Regions from separate parts of the Sutcliffiella cohnii genome, predicted to be linked through region 3. Evidence: riboswitches for the same ligand, from Rfam matches in the RefSeq annotation. Region 3 holds a riboswitch; each other region holds the start of a gene.

Evidence for each region. A riboswitch is a leader RNA that binds a small molecule or an ion and turns the genes downstream of it on or off. The one in region 3 is predicted to bind thiamine pyrophosphate.
Region 1: another riboswitch for thiamine pyrophosphate. It lies ahead of tenI (thiazole tautomerase TenI); the one in region 3 lies ahead of tenA (thiaminase II).
Region 2: another riboswitch for thiamine pyrophosphate. It lies ahead of tenA (thiaminase II); the one in region 3 lies ahead of tenA (thiaminase II).
Region 4: another riboswitch for thiamine pyrophosphate. It lies ahead of thiT (energy-coupled thiamine transporter ThiT); the one in region 3 lies ahead of tenA (thiaminase II).

Annotation. Positions count from the first base shown of each region.
Region 1 is NZ_CP018866.1:764,347-769,698, reverse strand. It holds gene BC6307_RS03710 (thiazole biosynthesis adenylyltransferase ThiF) at 1-416, opposite strand, end outside; gene BC6307_RS03705 (thiazole synthase) at 416-1,183, opposite strand; gene thiS (sulfur carrier protein ThiS) at 1,186-1,389, opposite strand; gene thiO (glycine oxidase ThiO) at 1,386-2,513, opposite strand; gene tenI (thiazole tautomerase TenI) at 2,510-3,127, opposite strand; TPP riboswitch at 3,425-3,530, opposite strand; gene BC6307_RS03685 (energy-coupling factor transporter transmembrane component T family protein) at 3,593-4,390, opposite strand; gene BC6307_RS03680 (ABC transporter ATP-binding protein) at 4,368-5,352, opposite strand, start outside.
Region 2 is NZ_CP018866.1:1,142,651-1,148,002, reverse strand. It holds gene BC6307_RS05585 (RNA polymerase sigma-70 factor) at 1-421, opposite strand, end outside; gene BC6307_RS05580 (phytoene desaturase family protein) at 427-1,677, opposite strand; TPP riboswitch at 1,881-1,984, shown strand; gene tenA (thiaminase II) at 2,129-2,821, shown strand; gene BC6307_RS05570 (FAD-dependent monooxygenase) at 3,026-4,207, opposite strand; gene BC6307_RS24725 (hypothetical protein) at 4,304-4,471, opposite strand; gene BC6307_RS05565 (PQQ-dependent sugar dehydrogenase) at 4,615-5,352, opposite strand, start outside.
Region 3 is NZ_CP018866.1:1,750,975-1,756,326, reverse strand. It holds gene BC6307_RS08655 (hypothetical protein) at 360-1,295, opposite strand; gene tenA (thiaminase II) at 1,411-2,082, opposite strand; TPP riboswitch at 2,157-2,258, opposite strand; gene BC6307_RS08645 (DUF1284 domain-containing protein) at 2,461-2,877, shown strand; gene BC6307_RS08640 (DMP19 family protein) at 2,930-3,379, opposite strand; gene BC6307_RS25020 (hypothetical protein) at 3,972-4,145, opposite strand; gene BC6307_RS25715 (DUF4367 domain-containing protein) at 4,228-4,446, opposite strand; gene BC6307_RS08630 (hypothetical protein) at 4,466-4,714, opposite strand; gene BC6307_RS08625 (alpha/beta hydrolase) at 4,823-5,352, opposite strand, start outside.
Region 4 is NZ_CP018866.1:1,919,879-1,925,230, reverse strand. It holds gene BC6307_RS09500 (sodium-dependent transporter) at 1-28, opposite strand, end outside; gene BC6307_RS09495 (ATP-binding protein) at 54-1,910, opposite strand; gene BC6307_RS09490 (NAD(P)-dependent oxidoreductase) at 2,129-3,001, shown strand; gene thiT (energy-coupled thiamine transporter ThiT) at 3,064-3,600, opposite strand; TPP riboswitch at 3,665-3,766, opposite strand; gene hutG (formimidoylglutamase) at 3,832-4,794, opposite strand; gene hutI (imidazolonepropionase) at 4,784-5,352, opposite strand, start outside.

The DNA of each region.
Region 1 (5,352 bases), 990 kb from region 3:
TATTTTTGAGATAGGTCATTAATAATAAAACGAATATCAAAATTATCTGTTGCATCTAAAAGTAAAGAAACACCATCTATTAACGGTTCTAGTAAATCTGGTGTAGCATCTCCGACGATTGCTTCTATTTCAGTAGATGAGTTAATTTCTAGTAGTCTCGTTTTAGCAGCAACTGCTTTAGGAATTTTATGTTCAGCATCTAATTCCCCGTATAGTTGTTGGCGCTGTAAATTACTCCATTCTACGTAATCTCGATCGATAATCGTCATTTTCCCGACCCCAGCTCGAGAAAGTGCCTCGGCAATACCTGTACCGAGTGCACCTGCTCCCACTATGAGGACATGCTGTTCCGTTAATTGCTTTTGTCCATTTACCCCAATTGGTTTAAATAGTATCTGTCTAGAATAGCGTTCCATTAGCTAACACTCATTCCTTCAGTTGGGCTACTAGCAGTGGCATAACGTTTTTTCTCCATACGCCCAGCCTCAAAACCTAACCTTCCTGCTTCAATTGCTAGTTTCATTGCTTTTGCCATTTTCACTGGGTCTTTTGCAGCCGAAACAGCGGTGTTTAATAAAACTCCATCTGCTCCTAACTCCATCGCCTGAGCAGCATCAGCTGGTGAGCCAACTCCCGCATCCACAATAACTGGAACGTTTGATTGCTCGATAATAAAGCTTAAGTTGAGCGGATTGATAATTCCTTGACCAGATCCAATTGGAGAAGCTCCAGGCATTATTGCGTGTGAACCTAATTCTTCTAGTTTGCGAGCAAGTACAACATCATCTGAAGTGTACGGTAAAACGATAAACCCTTCTTTTAAAAGCTCTTCTGTTGCTTTTAACGTTTCAACAGGATCTGGTAGTAACGTTTTCCAGCAGCCAATTACTTCTACTTTAATCATGTCACATAATCCAGACGCTTTTGCTAATTTTGCAATGCGCACTGCTTCTTCCGCTGTTTTTGCCCCAGCAGTATTTGGAAGTAACGTATATTTCTCTAAGTCTAGTTTTTCTAAAAAGTTTGGTTGACTCGGTTCAAAGATGTTCATGCGACGTACCGCAAACGTTAAAATTTCTGATTCGGATACCGCAACCGCTTCTTTTTGTACTTCAAAGCTCGGGTATTTACCAGTTCCTAATAATAAACGTGATTCAAATTCATATGGTCCAATTTTTAACATGTTCATCCGCCTCCTACAAAATGTACTAATTCTAATTGATCGCCTTCTGCTAACGTAACTGATGGATGCGATTCTTTTTGTAAAATATCTCGGTTCTTTTCTACAATGACTACCTTTTGATCAAGGTGAAAATGTGCTAGCAAATCTTCTACTGTTCTAATATCATTAGGTAACTCTATTAGTTCACCATTTATCGTTACTTTCATGTTGTTATCACTCCTTTCAATCGTTCAAACGTAAACGCCTGTAAATAGGAAGGTAGTGTACGACCATCCATCATATCCGCAATAAGCTTTCCACTAATTGGGGATAGTAAAATACCGTTCCGATAATGACCTGTGCAGATAAATACGTTTTCTATTGTTGGGTGCACTCCAAGAAACGGTAACTCATCTATCGTTTGCGGTCGTATTCCAGCCCACGCCCTTTCAAACTGAGCTCGTTGAATATCAGGCAAAATGTCTATGGACGCTTGCATCAAGGAAGAGATTCCCTCAACTGAAACATGCTCCGAAAAACTATTAGGAATAGAAGTTGCACCAATAATTAAACGGTTTCCACTTTTCGGGACTACGTAACACCGTTGTGAAAAGATGGTACTTTTAATGAGAGGGCGTTCTGTAATGACAGACATACACTCACCTTTTACCGGATAGGTTGGTAGGTTTATATTCGCTTCCTTCAATAAACGGGCACTCCAAGCTCCATTTGCAACAACGATGTTTTCCCCATAAAAATCACCTATATTCGTATGAACACCTGTTATTTTTCCGCTCAACTCGGTGAACGAATATACTTCTACGAACTCTTTAACGGTTGCACCGAGGGCGACCGCACTTTTGCTAAATGCCTGTGTAAGTTGTATAGGGTTAACATGCCCATCATTCGGTATGTCCATAGCTCCGATGATACTATCACTTAATGATGATTCCATTTGTAGTGTTTCCTCACGGTCGAGCCATTTTGTATTCTCTCCGAATGAACGTTGTGCTTCAATTACAGATTGTAAATGAACTTTTTCCTCATCTGTTTTTGCGACTTTCAGCATGCCTTCTCTAACAAGCTCGATATCGATACCACACATCTCTTTTAACTCTTCTTGTAATCTAGGAAACATTTTTCTACTTTCCCTTGCTAGTTCAAACATTGGTCCAACTTCCGTCAACTCTACTTGAGCACCTAGCATCCCTGCTGCCGCTTTTGACGCTCCTAGGCCAACGGTTCCTTTTTCTAAAAGAAGGACGTTTCTCCCTGACTTTTGTAAATAGTAGGCTGCTGCATTTCCGATCACTCCACCACCAACAACGATTGCGTCCCAATTGTTATTCATTTCTCTCCTCCTTCCACATAGCTGCTATGACTTTCTTGAAACCTTTTTGCCATCAATACTGGGTTTTTGCTCTCCATTATTCCACTCATCACTGCAACACCGGAGGCTCCGGTGGAAGCTACTTGTTTTAAATTCTTTGGTGTAATTCCACCAATACCGATAATTGGAACAGAACTTTTCTCAGTCATTTCTTTAAGATTATCTATCCCACGTGGTTGCTGCCCAAGTTTTGAGGATGTAGTAAAAATATGGCCGTATAGTAAAAAGTCCGCACCGTTTTTTTCTGCATATGCTGCTTCTTCTATCGAATGGACAGAGCATCCAATTTCTAACCTAGGAAAAGATTGCTTTACTAACTGTACGTCTAAACTATGAAACGCAAGCTGAACACCACGCACCGAAAATGCTTGTGCAACATCAACTCGATCATTTACGATTAATTTGTTTGCAGGAACTCCACTTTTTAATATTTGTTCCAGTAATTGTGCTAGCTCTCTTGCCGTTTTTTCTTTTTCGCGAATATGTATTCTGTCTACATATGGATGGATACTTCTTAAAATGTTTGTTAACTCTTCGTTCGTTTTCTTTCCATCTGTAATAACATGTAGCTTCATAGATTGATAATCTCCTTTGTAATGCATATAGCGTTGACACTTACCTTAAAATCTACCTGTAAACTATGGAGCCTTTAGAGATAGTCCGTTCCTCTTCGCTGCGTGAACTTGCTTTCCGCGGGGAGGGAGTCAAGTTCCCTCCGCTCCGATCCACTCTCTGTTTTAAATATTAGTACTACAATCTTTACTAAAAGACGTCATAGAACAAATCCTTACTAGCATAATACTAAACAAAAAACCACTCTTTTCGCCTAAGCGTAAAGAGTGGTTTGTATGAATGAATAGTATATTTCTATACAATATATTTACCCACTTCCCTACGCTGGTATTAACCAGATCAGGTTCGAAGGGTCTGGAAACAATTTATTCCATCTCAGTCATTTCGACTCCCCTAGTGAAAAGTTCTTATTAAATTGTGTAAATAAAGTATAGCATACTAACCAATTTTTTAAAATAAAAGTGAACTTAATATCTAACATCCGTTATCGAAAAGTAAGGGAAAAAGGTAGCTGAAACAAAAGAGATAAGTAATACCATTAATAAAACTGTTGTAAATATTACGTCATTTTTTGAGTACTTTACTTGATAATAATAGGTGCGATTTTTTTGTTGTGAAAATTTTTTTGCTTCCATCGCCACTGCGATTCGATGCGCCCTTCTGATGCTTTGTGATAATAAAGGTATACTATATAAAGTGACCTTTTGTATGATAGCTTTCATACCTTTTTCCTGTTTAATCCCTCTAACTTTTAACGCTTTTTGTAAAGTAAAAAATTCTTCTACCATAATTGGCAGGAGCCGAATAGACGCGAGAAAACTGTAAGCATACTTTGGCGGTAGCTTCCATTGCTGCATAAGAGAATAAAATAAAAGAACCGGCTTCGTTGTTAGCGCGAATAGTAAACCTAAAAACGCAAACACTAATGCTCTTAATCCAATATGAACTCCTCGATAAAAGCTTTCTTCACTTATGTGAACAATTCCTAATTGAAACCATGTTGTATCACCTTTACCGAACAAAATCATCGTCACAGCAGAAGAGAAAAATAGAATGGTAAATGGTAGGAGAAGAACGACCTTTACCTTCCAACTATGTCCCGTTGACGTTATATAGAGCAATAACATAAATAGTGTCATATTCACTAATACATTTATGTTATGTATGAAGAGGACTGCTACAAAGAGGAGGACAATTGCTATTAACTTGAAACTCGGATTCACTCGATGCAACCACGTTTCGTTAACTTGTAATGACCATTGCATCGTGTACGGACCTCTCTTTCTCTATTACTTCTACTACTTCTCCACTCTCCACTACTAACACTTTATCTGCAAAATGCTCAACAATATGCTCATCATGTGTAACCATCACAACACATACCCCCTCTTCTTTGAGCTGTTGTAACCATTCAAGCATCGAAAAAGTATTTCGACTATCCTGGCCGAATGTAGGTTCATCTAAAAGGAGTACACTCGGACGATGTACAACCGCTGATGCCACACTTAGCCGTCTTTTTTGTCCAGTTGAAAGCTCGAAAGGGTGTTTTGTTCGTACATGTGTTAAATGAAAATTGTCGAGCAGTTTTTCTACTTTATTATTTCTCTCTACTTCCGATACACCTTTTCGCAATAGCGTATATCCGATTTCCTCTTCAACGGAATGCGTAACAAATTGAAATTCAGGGTTTTGAAAAACAAACGTCACTTCTTCTTCGTAATTTTCACCGAAATAATGAAGCTCACCATTCGTTTTTAAAAGCTTTCGAATCGCCTCTAATAGGGTACTTTTTCCTGCGCCATTTTTTCCGATAATCGTTGTCCATTGACCTTTATGGAACGTAACATCCTCCACTGAAATTTTACACTCTTTTCCTCTAAAACCCTGAAAATCGTGTAGAGATATAATCGATTCTCCCTTTTCTGGATTTTGGTTTAAATTAGTTGGATCAATCACTTCCTCCCAAACTCCGGGATACCAAATGCCATATTCTTTTAACTTTTCCTTGTATTGCGAGAAAACTTCTAAAGTAGCTCCGTCCGCTATGATTGTTCCTTTATCGTCAAAAACGACTACACGCTCTACCCAATCTAACAGATAGTTTAATTTATGCTCGACAATAATGACTGTCTTTTCTTCTCCTACCCGTTTAATTGTGTCCCACACTTCCTTTGTTCCTTCTGGGTCTAATAGCGCCGTTGGTTCATCTAAAAATAAAACATCTGGT
Region 2 (5,352 bases), 610 kb from region 3:
CCTCTTTTCCTATGAAACTCTCCATCTCATCATAGGAAAAAGAAAATACCTCTCTTAATACAAATACTGCACGTTCAACCGGGTTAAGTTTTTCTAGTAGTGTTAGGAGCGCGTAGGAGAGTTGGTCATGTTGTTCGATAGAATGCAGCGGATCTTGATCTGTATTTAACGGTTCAGGGAGCCACGGTCCGATATAATGTTCTCTTCTTTTACTCGCGGATTTTAGATGGTCAATCGTTCGATTAGTGGCCATTTTACACAAATACGATTTATAATCTTTAATATTGTTCTTATCAATCTTATGAAAATCTATAAAAATATCATGAACGATATCTTCCGCTTCCGTCATACTTCCTGCCATCTGATAAGATATGGATAAAAGTAGCGGTTTATACTGCGTATATGCTTCCTCCATTTCCATCCTCGCTACACTCCCATTTTTTCATTTAATTCAATAATGCTCATGGCCGCTTGCTTTGCACTAAAAAAAGAACTGTCAACTAACATTCCCTCTGCGCCAACCCAATCTCCGGCAATAAATAACCCTGGAATCTGCTCCATTTCATTTTTTTGTTTTTTCATCATGCTATTAGTTACTGTTATGTTCGGTAGGTAACGTTTTGATATAACATGTTTTTCCCAGCCTGGTTGAACTCGACTAAGAAACTGTTCGAGCTCCTGTTTTAAATCCGTTCTAGGTTCATTAATGCTCAAATATTTCATTACGTGTATGACGGAGTGGCTTTGATTGTCACTTAATGTTGCGACGTTGGAATGATTAGAAAAATAGAGTGGTTGGTCCATGCTCAAGGCGAATGATACTGTAGGATTCGGTGTTTTGTTTAGCACTATATCCAGACATGCTGCCCGGACTGGTATAAGTTCATTGATTGCATCTATTTCATAGCCCTGAAGGAATTTCCTCAACTCATTTGGGCTTGCTGTTGATAAAATATATGGTGTGAAGATTGATTTATTGTTACTTAATTTCACTTCAAACTGTGGAAATTTCCCTTTTATTTGTTGAACGGAGGCTCCCGCTTGAATAATGACACCTAATTTTTCCGCTTTCTCTTTTAACTCCTCTATAATTGACTGCCAACCGTTATGAACATAAATGGCTTTTCCTAATTGCAGCTGCTTAAATGCAACTTCGGCACGAAGCCTATCAGGGTCGTTACAGTAAGAAGATAAACGTATAAGCATGAGAATAAATTTCTGAACACGTTCATCCTTTATATTTTCATGAAGCCATTGGTCAACGGAGATCTCTCGGTTGCTCTTTAATTTTTTTGTTTGTAAAAGTATAAAAAAGCGGAGTAATTCCATTTTCCCTCTCCAACTAAATAAATCACTAGTTAATACAGAGAAAGGGTTGGCGGGAAGGTTATACGGTGAATCATTGTAAAACACCTTTCCCCCGATGGCAGGGCTATTTCCTTTTGGAGAGATGCCTAATTCCGCTAATATTTCTAAACTTTTTCCTTTTGAATATAAGGCATGTGGTCCGAGATTGACATAACTACCATCCATCACTTCTGTTTTTGCCCGACCACCTATTGTTTTAGTTTTTTCGATTAATGTAACGGATAATCCTGCACGTGCTAAATAAATAGAAGCAGTAAGTCCAGCAATCCCTCCACCAATTACAACACAATTTCTTTCTGTATTCTTCATTGTTATCATCCTCCTATTTTACAAACAAGACGATTAACTGATTTATTTTGTGACAGATTTGAGATTAATTTTCTTTTTTTGTTTACTACTTATTTCTATAGTAACAATTAAAAACATAGCATCACGATACATTTTAGTAAAAATTAACTATTTTTCCAATTGTATATTGAATAATGTCTAAATTCATGTAGTATATGGAATAGGATATCCACTAGGGGAGCCAATAGGCTGAGACGTCGCTTTACGCGTCGGACCCTTTGAACCTGATCTGGTTTATACCAGCGGAGGAAAGTGGTGCATCGAGTACGTTTCGTATGCTCATGCTTCTCTTTTCCATGGAAGAGGAGCTTTTTTATGTTGTAAAAAGAGCTCATGCGTACCCCCTTTCGCATTGTCTTCCATGGGTGAATGTGGGTGTTCTTCTTATATTAATTTGGAGGAGGAATACTACATGACATTTTCAAAACAGTTAAGACAGGAAGCAGACCCAATCTTTGAAGCAATTTTTGAACATCCTTTTGTAAAAGGAATTGGAGAAGGAAATGTACCGAAAGAAGCACTCATTCATTACGTACAACAAGATTATGAATACTTAACGACATTTTGCCGTATTTATGGTCTTGCGGTTTCTAAATGTACAGACAGAGAAGATATGACGTTTTTCCAGGAGCAAATAGGGTTTGTCTTAAATGCAGAAATACATCCGCACAATAACTTTTGTAAGGTTGCAGGTGTTCGGTACGAGGATTTACAAAAAGCTCCACTTGCTCCAACCGCCCATCATTACACACGCCATATGATGGAGGCTGCTACAAACGGTACACTTGGCGAAACACTTGCTGCACTAGCACCTTGTCCCTGGACGTATTGGGAAATTGGTAGAAAGCTGATAAAGGAAGTAAAACCGACACCAACTCACCCTTTCTACGAATGGATTACATTTTATGGTGACAAGGAAGTTAGCACCATCACACAAACATTTATGGATAAAATAGATGCTTGTGCGGCCAAAGCTAGTGAATACGAAAAAAAACGCATGCGTGACCACTTTATTACGAGCACACAGTTAGAGCATCAATTTTGGACAATGGCATATACACAAGAAACATGGCCTGTGCCAATTAAATCTATTCAAGTTATATAGATCATCTTTGTAGATATTAAAAAAGCGTTTTGGATTAATATCCACAACGCTTTTTTAAAATTGATTTAAGAAGCTTATGTAACTATATACCTAACCCATATCTTTATATCTCATTAACTCAGCTTCTTCTTTATATGAAGATGATGCTCTGACGGTTTCATATTATGGGCATACTTTATTACTTCTATCACAAATTACTAGCTCCTATACTTCGTGTCCTAGAAGCCATTCTAACCGTTTCATTTTAAGAGAGTCTGGACTGTTCCGTAACAGTTGATTTCTAATAAAAATTGCAATTGGATTTTCGAGTTGCATCATTCTTCCCATTGCTCTAGAACCTTTTACGACTTTAGCAGTTCGGCCGTATCTTATTTCTTCATACTGTTTTAATGCTTTCTCAACTTCATTCGGGTAATCGTCAAGACAGCGAGAGAGCACTAATGCATCTTCCATCGCTTGCGCCCCACCTTGTCCTAAATTTGGTAGCATCGGATGGGCAGCATCACCGAGCAGTGTAATCTTTCCGTTACTCCACGTGTTCATCGGTTTTCTATCAAAAATTTCATGAACAATTATATTCGATTCTTCTGTTGCTTCGATCATGTTAGTAACTGGCTCCCACCAGCCGCTAAAATGATCTAAAGCGATTTTCTTTGGATGAGGGGAATTAATAATAGTGCCACTTTCACTATTTATAGCTGCAAACCAAAAGATTCTTCCTTTTCCTAAATGGGAGAACCCGAACCTTTTTCCATGGCCCCATGCTTCGAAACCTCCACCTAGTTCCATAGGGAAACGTGCATCCTCATAGACAGAAATTCCTCTAATAGCTGTAAAACCAGAATAACGTAAAGGGCTTGGACCAATTACCCTTTTTCTAACTTCGGAGTGTATCCCATCAGCACCAATGACTAAATTATCTTTAACTACTTCGCCATCTTCAAAGCCTACACTTACTTTTGAATCACGCTGTTCTATATGTACTAATCTTTTTTTAAGATTCACTGTATTCTCATATAATGCCGCATGTAATACTTTTTGTAAGCTGGGACGGTATATTAAATAGCTATAACTCCCATATCTCTGTGCCTGTTCATGAACAGGTACATTCACTAGTGGTTTTCCGTCCCATGTTCTAATTTCGGCCTTTTTAACCGGGGCACCCTTTTTTCTGATCTCAAGTGCTAGTCCTAATTTTCCCAACACTTTTAAGGCATTCGCAGACAATACAATCCCTGCACCAACATCCTTGAGTTCTGTAGCTTTATCGTAAACAGAAACGTTCCATCCTTTCTGTTGTAAAGCAATAGCCGTACAAAGGCCACCTATACCAGCACCAATTACAGTCGCAGACTTTTCATTATGTGATTTCTCCAAACTGACCACCTCTTTGCTTCTTTCCCATAACTTCACTAAGTTTCCTTTAAGTTAAAAAGGTGCGAAATGTTCTATTTGCGCACCTTTTTGATGATTCTCTTCGAATTAAAATTTGTTTCTCAATTCACGTTCGTTCACTTCTTCGTTACGAATCATTTGTTCTAGTTTTTCAATTAATCTATCGTTTACTTCAGGCGTTTTTCTAAAAAATGCTTTTGTCTTTTGCTTTTTTAAAACGGACAACATGTATTTCTTTTCTTCAAACGTAAACATTTTCCCTCTCCCAACGTCTTAGTTTCTACAACATTTACATGGGGATTTACTTTATTTTAACATGTTATTATTTGTCCATTGAATAGTTAATTATCAAAAAAAAACCAGACCCTATACTAAGTATAGGACTGGCTTTACGAATATTAATTGGAAACTGATAGTTCGATTCTGTAAAGTTTATCATCATTTGGTTGAGGAGCTCCTCGGCCGTCCGTATTGTTACTAATAAAATAAAGATAATTACCTTCAATCAATACATCACGGATTCTCCCGAGACTTGTTATTATTTCCTGTTTTTCCCCTGTTTCGAGGTTAAATTGCAATAAGGCAGTACCTCTAAGAGCACCAACGTATAAATTTCCATCTTCATAATCCATTCCAGAAGGTGCCCAAGTTTCCTCAACTCCTGAAGTAAATAACGGCGGAACTAATCCTTCTTTTTGTTCATTTCCTTCAATGATTGGCCAACCATAGTTGAGACCAGCTTCGATCTTATTTACCTCATCGTTTCTATTGTTGCCGTGATCTGTTGAGTAAAGTGTCCCATCAGGTGACCATGTAATCCCTTGAGGATTTCTAAGCCCGTAACTATAAACGTAGGAGTTCGGAAATGGGTTATCAGATGGAAGTGATCCATCCAAATTCATTCTTAAAATTTTTCCACCTAAAGAAGTTAAATCTTGGGCTATTTCTTCTACAGACGCATCACCTGTTGTAGCGTATAGCTTTTCGTCAGGACCTATTTTTAATCTCCCTCCATGATGGCGTGGACCACTTGGAATTTTATCAAGAAGCAACTTATCTTCTGTCCAAGCATTTTTCTCTAAGCGTAGTGTCACAATACGATTGAACTGCCCCGAACTGTCCTCGTATGTGTAATA
Region 3 (5,352 bases):
TTAGGTGTAAATTGCAGGGCTGCTTCATAATCATCTAGCTTTAGAGCATATTGTTCCTTATCTGTTAAATCTCGATAATGGAGTTCAGTAATTTTTGGATCATTTTCGATTCTTGTTAAGTATTTTTGAAAAGCTGTTAAGTAATTTTCGATCCTTGTTAAGTATTTTTGAAAAGTTGTTAAGTATTTTTCGACTCCTGTTAAGTATTTCTGAAAAGCTGTTAAGTAATTTTCGATTCCTGTTAAGTATTTCTGAAAAGCTGTTAAGTAATTTTCGATTCCTGTTAAGTATTTCTAAAAAGTTATGATGTTCATATTCATCCCGGCGTTTTTCTACTCCATTTCCTAACTTTTTTCCTACTAACTCTCCAACACTTCTATTCTTTCTGCTTGTACATTAATTAGTTCCTTCTCCAAGTCACTCTTTTGCTCTAAGAGGATTTTCAAAACTCTAGATACGTCTATTTTCGTTTTTTCTGTTTGGTCGTAACAGTCATTAATTTTTCCGTGTACAATCCAATCAACAATGATGCCGTCAAAGAAGTAGTCTGCAAATGTTAATAATCCACCTGTCTCGAAATTCGCATCAAAATGACTTTCAATATCTAACAACTCCTCTTGAAACTGGCGTAAACGGCTTTGAGCTTGATGTATGTAACGTTTTGCCTCATCAAACCGACTATGTTTCATTGCGGTAGAAATGATCCCTCCACCGAACATATCAAATGTGGACCAATTTTTTGCCGAATTTAATTCATTCAACGCTCTATTTAATGCCAAAACAGTGCTATTACCCGCATCTATTGCCTCTTCATATTCTTTTAAACTAGCAGTTATCGTTGCTTCTCGATCAGCAAGTGTATATAGTCTTTCGCTCCATATGGAATGTTTGTCATGAATTAAGCGCTCTTTTTCTTGAATAATTTTTTCATACTCTATATCGGCATACGCAACATCGAGGTGCTTATCCTTATATTCTTCTAACTCTCGCTCCATATCGGAAATTGTTTCTAACGCTTCAGTGTACTTTAACTTCGCAGCTAATACTTCTTGCTGCTCTTTATCTAACTTTTCAAGCTTTCTACCGATTATTGTGTAAAAAATATTTGATAAGGAGAAGCTTTCTAATCGAGTAACATCTTCCTTTTCTTTCAACAATTGCTTTTCTAATTTATTTTTCTTAGATTCTTCTGCCTGTAAGGATGCATGTAACCGTTCGATATGCTCCTCATATTTTACTTTTTTACGCATTTTTTCTTTTGATACTATTAACTTTTCATTTAAGTCTGTGAACAAATTGTTTCCCCCTTAATACTTCTATACTAATAGTACGAAATATTAAGTATAGAAGTTTCATTACGTTAAAACGAAAAAAAGAGTAACGAAGCATCGTTACTCTAGTATATCTTAGTTATTCTCCCGGCCACATTTGGTTGTTGTACGCCATGTCCCAGAACATATATTCAAATCGTGTTGTGTTTAAAAAGATTTTCTCTAATTCTAGTAGCTCAGTGTCCGATTTTCCTTCTGCTAATTCATCCATTAAATCAATACACCACGTTGCAAGCTGACCAAATTCCTCTGAGCTGTACATACGAACCCATTCACCATACAACTCATGATCCGTTGCACCAGGAATTTGACTTAACTCTTTCCCAATTTCCCAATAGCTCCACGCACAAGGCAAAAGGGCTGCTACGAGTTCCGCCAACGTCCCGTTTTGTCCTTTATGTAACATATAATGTGTATAAGCTAAAGTGATAGGAGACGGCTCCGCATTTTCTAACTCTTCAGGAGATATACCAAACTGAGCTGCATAACTACGGTGAAGATCCATTTCTTCATGTAGCGTTCCGTGCAATAGCGCTGCAAATTTCTCCATCGTTTTCACATCTGTTGCTTTTAATGCCCCAATACTGAACAATTTAGCATAGTCAATTAAATACACATAATCTTGGACCATATAAAATCTGAATTTCTCTTTATCTAGTGTCCCGTTCCCCATTTCCACCACAAATGGATGGGAATGATTTTGTCTCCAAATTGGCTCTAACTTCTCTTTTAATCTCTCAGTAAATTTCATTTGTATCCTCTCCTTTTTAAAAATAAAAAACCACTCTCTAAAAGAAAGTGGTTATAGTTGAAAGAGACATACCTGTCCTATATACTCCACTTCCCTTCGCTAGCATTACCTAGAGCAGGTTAAAGGGTTAAGACAGATTGTCTCTCTCAGCTAAAAAAGCACCCCTAGTGTTTTTACACTATTTAACTACATCTTGATGTTAACAAACATTCTGAACATTTACAAGCCGTACCACTTTCATAAACTAGTTTCTATGTGTGGCCTTTAAGAAAGTTAACAACATTAGTGAATTTTAAATACTCATAAATTATGATACTATAAAAATATGTTAACTTTGATTAAATTTCAGTTTACTTATAGAAGTGATCGGAGGTAATTATGTACAGATTGCGCGGACATCATTTATTTTGCCTACTTGGCTATCGAGGGATGGGGTATTCAAAAGAGTATGTGGAGAATATGACGAAATTGCATCAAACGCTTCGAAACGATCCTGAAACATGGATTCAAATCGTAAAAGGACCAGATCAATTGTGTGAAAAATATCCTAACACCGGTGAATATCATTGTAAAGACAAAACCATATATGAGCGGGATGCCGCTATTTTAGAAAAGATGGATTTAAAAATTGGGCAAATGCTAAAATGGAAAGACATTGAATTTCGAATTCGTCAGCATGTAGTGCCAACTGATATACAAACCGTTTGTGAGTCTTGTTCATGGAGAACATATGGTGTGTGTGAGGAAGGTGTACAGGAAATGTTGGATGGGAAAGGATTGAGAAAAGTAGAGTAATTGGAAAACAGTTCTTACTCTCTTAGCAAGAACTGTTCCCCCCCTTCCTATACTACTCATTGATTAATTGTGGATATACTTTTACAAAATACTCTTCTAATAGCTGTTCTAGTTTACCATCTTGAGAGTAATATTCTCGATCAGCTATTTCAATGACCTGATAAAAACTGTCCTCGACCATTTCCCCTGCTTCTAGAGCTTTAAAAAACTGCCACATCTCGTAGCCATACTTTTTCATAATAACTGCACATTCATTGGCACCTATTTTTACTAAAACGTAAATTAAATCGTTTAAATAATCGGATACACCTACTTCTTCAATATCCCCCTGCATCCAATTGAAGAAACTTTCATGCCCTCCGCTTTCTAGCTCTGAATAGTACTGAAAGACGATAAATAATTCGTTGAGCATTTTACTTTCTGTTGGATAATCATTACTACTTATTATTTGTATTACTGCATTCCATATGTCGTCTTTACTCATCTTTTCTAGTTTTGTCATTGTCCTATCTTCTTTCTTTAGTTAGTTTACTTTTTTATTTTTCGACAAAATGTTTGAAAAACCTCTATATCACTTGTGATTTTTTGATAAATATTTAAAGCTTGTTTGCAATTAAAATAAACGAGCTTGTCCAAGTTCCATATTCACGCTGACTTTACATAGTTTTATGCTTAAAAAATCGGAGGGTATGCACCACTTTGACCAAGCATATGCATCACTTCCCGTTTCCTATGCACCAACACTACCTTTATGCTGACTTTTCGGTAGCTTATGCACCACAACCGGTGAGGGTATGCACTACTTTGACCTAACCTATGCACCACTTCCCGTTTCCTACGCACCAGCACTACCTTTATGCTGACTTTTCGGTAGCTTATGCACCACAACCGGTGAGGATATGCACTACTTTGACCTAACCTATGCATCACTTCCCGTTTCCTATGCACCAGCACTACCTTTATGCTGACTTTTCGGTAGCTTATGCACCACAACCGGTGAGGGTATGCACCACTTCTCGTTTCCTATGTACAATTACTCTTATGCCATAAAAGAAGGTCCCCGAAGTCAGTTTTAACTGATTTGGGGACCGCCACTATTCATTAATTTGTTGTTGAACTTGTTGAATTTTCTGTTGAGCTTTTTCAAGTTCTTTTTGAGCAAAGTGACACGCCTCTGCTTCTGGACTATTAGAGCTAACTTGCTTTAAATGATGATGCGCTTGATGGATTATGTCTTGTGCTTCTTGTAGAGTGCTTTTAAAATTCATACGGTTCATCCCTTCAGGTCATTATTCCCATTTAACTTGTGCAAATCTATGCCGGAATACACTTATGATACGAATATATTTTTTAATTAAAAGACTCTGCCATTTTAACGAGCTGCTTTTTACTAAGTTCTGATGGAGTAACTTTTGAGAAATATGTGATTTCGTAATAGAGATCTCCATCCTGCCATGAAAGGATTCTTTTCATTGTGTCTTTCGGAATAAACACTGCTTCTATGTTATTGTGTATGACAACTTTCCTTTGCTTTATTTCATTAGAATATGTAATGGGGATGTTTGTAATTCGATACTCAATTACATTCTTATCTTTTATTTAAAAGTCTCACTCTTAGTTGATGATCGGTTGCCCCAGATTCTAGCATGCTCATTTCTTCAAATGGAACTTTAGTAGGAATTTTTACATCTAAGGGAAAGTTAGAACGTTCGATTTTTTTCATAACTTCTGATGTATTATAATCATACATCTTGCTTCTCATGACCGACCAATTAACTGCTAGAGAAAGAAATGCAAACATAAAAAGAAATATTACAATGAATTCTTTCCTATTCATTCTATCACCAACCTATTAGACTAATAATAAGTTTGACGCTGAAAAAATTAAAAATGTTTCATTAATAAAAAAAGCAGAGGACATTTACTGTCTCTGCCAATCTCATCCTTACATATACTTCCCAACGAACTTCCATATTGTGTTCCAGTACGTTTCTGGATCTACTTTTTCCGCCTCTCCGTGACCAGCCCCAGGAATGACAAGCTTTTCTTTATCCACGGTTGTTGCTTCATATACTTCTTCTAACATTTCATACGGAACAAATGTATCGGCATCACCATGTATGAAAAGCATCGGTGTTACATTTTTAGCAACTTGGTCAACTGCTGACGCTTCGTATAAATCGTAGCCGGCACGTAATTTAGTTACTGTGTTAGCCGCATTCATTACTGGAAAGGGTGGTAAACCGAACAAATCATCTAACTGATACGTAAACACATCACTAACTGATGTGTAACCACAATCTTCAATAATAACTCTTACATTAGAAGGTAGTTCCTCACCTGATGCCATCATTACTGTTGCGCCACCCATAGAAATACCGAACAAGACAATCTCAGCTTCTGGATCCAATGCAATTATTTCATCAATCCATTGCAACATGTCTAGTCGATCATGCCAACCCATTCCGATGTAGT
Region 4 (5,352 bases), 170 kb from region 3:
TTGATGACCATTGCTCTCGTTGCTTCATAAATACACTCCTATTACTGTATAACTTAGTTGTACCCTTCCAAAGGAAGCTGTATGTTGAATGTTGTACCCTTTTTATCTTTTTTGTTTTCAATTTCAATGGAACCATTAAGGTTTTTAATAATATTAAAGGAAATCATTAGTCCTAATCCCGTTCCGTTTTCTTTCGTAGTAAAAAAAGGTTCCCCTAGCTTACTTAAGACTTTTTCAGAAATACCAGGTCCTTCATCACTTATCAGGATAGAGAGAAAACCATTTTGTACAGCTGTTCTAACCGATAACGTACCACCATTTTCCATCGCTTCAATACCATTTTTAATAATGTTAATAAACACTTGCTTCAATTGGTTACCGTCCGCTTTTACATAGTCCTTTTCAATTTGAAAATCAAATTCAAACCAAACATCATTAATAATTGCTTGTGTTTCTAATAATAACGTCACATCTTTAAGTAATGCACTAATTGAAACTGTACGGAATTGAACAGCTTGCGGTTTCGCCAATAATAATAACTCACTACATATTAACTCAATTCTATTTAATTCTCCATTAATTATTTGATAATAATCAGAAGTATGATAGTTCCCAGATTCAATTAACTTAAAAAATCCTTTTATAGCCGTTAACGGGTTTCTAATTTCATGTGCAATGCCTGCAGCTAATTGACCTGCGACCGAAAGTTTTTCAGATTGTACCATTAATTCTTCTGCTTTTTTACGCTCAGAAATATCACGGACAATAATTTGAAGTGCTTTTTTACCTAAATATGTAGTTGGGATAGCCACCATTTCGGTGTACAACTTTTTATCCTGAAAAGTCGTCCATGCTTGTTCAAATAAAGGATGTTTCTTTTCATGCTTACTACTATTAACTGTACGTTTCCAAATATCTTTAAAATGATTTTCTGCAATATTGTGAAAAATACTTTTACCAATAATTTCACCATAACTGTTTGCTTCCAGCATTTTTAACCCCGACTCATTAATAAACACCCATTTTTCTTCACAAATGATACCAATTGTATCAATCGTATTTTGTATTAATGTTCGGAACCTCTCTCGACTTTTTTGGAGGATATTTTGAAAATTTTTTCGGTGTGCAATATTTACTAATACGACAAATGAAGCTATTTTACCACGGAACATCGTCGGTGTCGACATCACGTCAAAATCAATTAAACTTCCATCAGCCCTAATCCATTGTTGTTCCATTAAACCAACATTTTTGCCACGCGCAACTGAAGTTAGCCGATGCTCTACAATATCATGAAACTTTGGATCAATAAACCGGTAAACATCTTTTTCGATAATTTGCATTCGATTATGTATACCTAATAGTTGGCATCCAGTCCAATTTATATACTCCACTTTACCATCAACAATAATTAAAACACCGTTCGGTAATTTTTCAATAAGGTCATGAGCATAATTTTCAATCAGTGGTTTATCTCCCAATGCATTACTCTCATAGCGAGTATACCCTTTTTCTCTATATAATTTATTATTAGTAGGTGACCAACCTGGTACTTGTGAAAAAGTGAACAGCCACTCTCTTTCATTTATGTTAGCTGAGGAACCAACAGAAACTATATTTGCTTTTCCACACAAAAATCCATCTGCAGTTTTTAACCTTACTAAAAAAGAAGCAGAATTGGTAGGTTGTTCAACTAAATTTTCAACTAAATATAGATCTTCTTGATGAATGTGTTCTCTAATAGGTTTTCCAATTAATTTAGAATTGTCCATGTTTAATAATGTCTCACTAGAAGTTGAGCAATATTTTATCTTTCCCAATTGGTCAATTACTAAAAATAAGCTTATGTTATTACTATCTGGATCAGATTGGTCTATTTCAGATTGAACAGGAGAATGGTAATATCCCATAACTTCCCCCCCTAATCATTTTATATATTAATATATTTAATTTGGTTTTAATTATACAATATATTCCGAATTTTTTCTAAACTTTTTCATCAATATGTAGATTCATGTCTTTTTTTTGCATATCACCTGTTCATTTACAGAAATAAATACTTTGGATTTTTTATATTTTACTATAAAATATATGGTAATGACGTATACATAACAAGGGGGAAATGTTCATGAACAATAGAGAAACTGTTGCTTTCGTAGGTACTGGGGTAATGGGGAATAGTATGGCTGGCCATTTATTAAGAGCTGGCTATCATGTTAACGTGTACACAAGAACAAAAGAAAAAGCAGAAAATTTAATAAGCTCTGGAGCAAAATGGTGTTCTACCCCAGCTGAAGCTGTAGCTGATGCGAAATATACGATTACAATCGTTGGTTACCCAAAAGATGTTGAAGAAGTTTATTTCGGAAAAGATGGAATATTAGAAAATGCAAAGCAAGGTTCTTTCGTCATTGATATGACAACATCAACGCCTTCATTAGCAAAAAAGATTTATGCAGCAGCAAAAGAAAAAGGGATTTATAGTTTAGATGCACCTGTATCAGGTGGAGACGTTGGTGCTAAAGAAGCTCGCCTTACCATTATGGTAGGTGGTGATAAAGATGCATATAAAACATGCCTACCTCTGTTCGAAAGAATGGGTAAAAATATCGTATTACAAGGTGAGGCTGGCTCAGGACAACATACGAAAATGTGCAATCAAATTGCGATTGCCACAAATATGATCGGAGTATGTGAATCACTTGCATATGCAAAGAGCTCTGGGCTAGATCCTGTGAAAGTGTTAGAAACGATAACGACTGGTGCTGCAAATAGTTTTTCCCTTAGTAAGTTAGCACCTAGAATACTTGCAGGTGATTTTGAACCCGGTTTTTATGTGAAGCATTTTATTAAAGATATGGGGATTGCCTTAGCTGAGGCTGAAGCAATGGGGTTAAAACTGCCTGGGCTTTCTTTAGCTATCGATATGTATGAAGAGCTTGCCAATAAAGGAGAAGAAAATAGCGGTACACAAGCGTTGTATAAATTATGGGAAATGTAATATTAATGTATTAATAGTAAAATAAAAAGCTGCTTCCTCGCATAGAAGCAGCTTTATAAGTTTTAAGCGTTTGCTTTAAAAAACTTCGGATAAAATTTATATATAATTACTAGTATCGCTATTGTAATAAGCATTTCTGGAACTAAATAAGACAAGTTATAAATAATAGAATATAATACAACCGGTATTCCATCTGGAGCATATTCACCGAACCAAATTACTCCTGAAAGGAAATGACTTATTAAACGTAATGCGGTTCCAAATATCATACCAACTACAATTGTACGAATAGTTACTCCTTTTACGGCAAAAATAGCGGCGAATCCTAACAGTGCAAATGGTAATGGGTAATCTAGAATAAGTTGCGCAGGATGAACAACATAACCTCCTGTTAACCAATTAATAACCCCTACTAATAGTCCGGTTACAACCCCCGCTTTCCAACCTCGTCTAAAAGCAATAACAAAGATTGGAACCATAATTAAAGATATAGATCCACCGTACGCCCAAAGCGCACCAAATTTCACATAGCTTAAAATAACTGCAAGTGCTGCCATCATAGATATTTCTACCATTGTGACTAAACGTTCTCTTTCCATCTGTCTCTCCCTTTCATGTATCCACTAGAAGGCTAGATTAAAGGAACATTTAGAAACGGTTAGAATAAAATAACAACCACTTCCCTACGCTAGTATAAACTAGATCAGGTTCCAAGAGTTAAGGTGTTCACCTCTCTCAGCCTTATCGGCACCTCTAGTGGACTTTCATTTACTTTTCCAATCAATATTGTAACATAATTTTAACAAAAGGGGAAAATTTTAATTGGAACACTATGAAATATCGATTCCTCGTAAATACTCTAGCATAACGTGAACCGCTACACGACTCGTCATATCCCGAAAATCGATTGTTGGATCTATTTCTACAATATCTATTCCACACACTTTATCGTGTTGAGCTACCTTATATACAGCTTCTAACAATTCACGAGAAGTCATGCCTCCGGGACCTAATGCTGGACAACCTGGAGCGTATGCTTGGTCGAGTACATCCATGTCAACTGAGATGTAAATATGATCCACTTTGCCTTGTAAATATTCCAGCGATTCTTCTATAACACACAATATCCCTTTTTCTTGAACATCTTTCATCGTAGAAATACGAATACCTTTCTCAAGAGCAAATTGATGATAATATTCGCTATTAGAGTAGTTTCGAATCCCCACTTGTACTAGGTGGGCACCTTGAAGGACTTCATCCGAAAGTAACCTATTGAATGGTGTACCATTAGTTGGCCCACCATCTTCCGTATTTCTTAAGTCATGATGTGCATCAAATTGAATAACACCAATTGTACCGGCCTTTGCGTTACTCATTCCTTTTACTAGCGAATAAGTAATAGAATGATCCCCACCTATAAAAATAGGGTGTAGGGACGGATTTTCCCTAATTAGCTTCTCTATACTTTGTTCAATGCGGCGATAGCTTTCTTTTATATCTGTTGCATGCATGAGCACATCTCCACAATCGGTAAGTTTACTAGATTGCAGGTCTTCTCTAGTCTCTACTGCATATGTTGAATAGTTGTGAAAAAGTTTTCTTACAGTAGCAGGAGTGAAGCATGCCCCAGAATGACTAATAGATGGCTTGGATAAAGGAACACCAATAACGGCTGTTCCTTTTATCTCCTCTATGCCATTCCACTCCTGTAACAGAGAAGCTGCTTTTTTGTAGTAGCGATCTGTAAACAGTGGACTGCCAGCTTTTTGAATAAACGTTTCCTTATCCAACATAGGCCCCACCTTTCGCTACTTCTTCTCCGTTTAAATAAACTGTATTCGTGTGGTTTACCCCGTAATGATAAGGAACATATAAATAGTTTGGCGCATTCCATACAACTACATTTGCTTTACGTCCTACTTTTAATGCGCCTGCACTACTCCCACGATTAATAGCATGTGCAGAATTAATCGTGACAGCATTCCAAATTTCTTCTGGCGTGAGCTTTAACTTTAGCATTGCTAAGTTCATAATTAGTTGAATGTTTTCGGTAGGAGAGCTACCCGGATTAAAATCTGTCGCTAGTGCAACCGCGGTACCGTTATCAATCATTTCCCTTCCGCGAGCGTAACCTTCTTTATTTAAATAAAATGTCGTACCAGGAAGTAAGACAGCTATTACTTCAGAATTACCTAACTCTTTAACAGCTCTATCAGATGCAGCAATTAAATGATCTGCTGAAATTGCTCCAAGTTCGATTGCTAACTCTGTACCTCCTAAAGAGACAATTTCATCTGCATGTATTTTCAATTTGAATCCAGCTTCTTTTGCAGAAGCTAAGTATCGGGCTG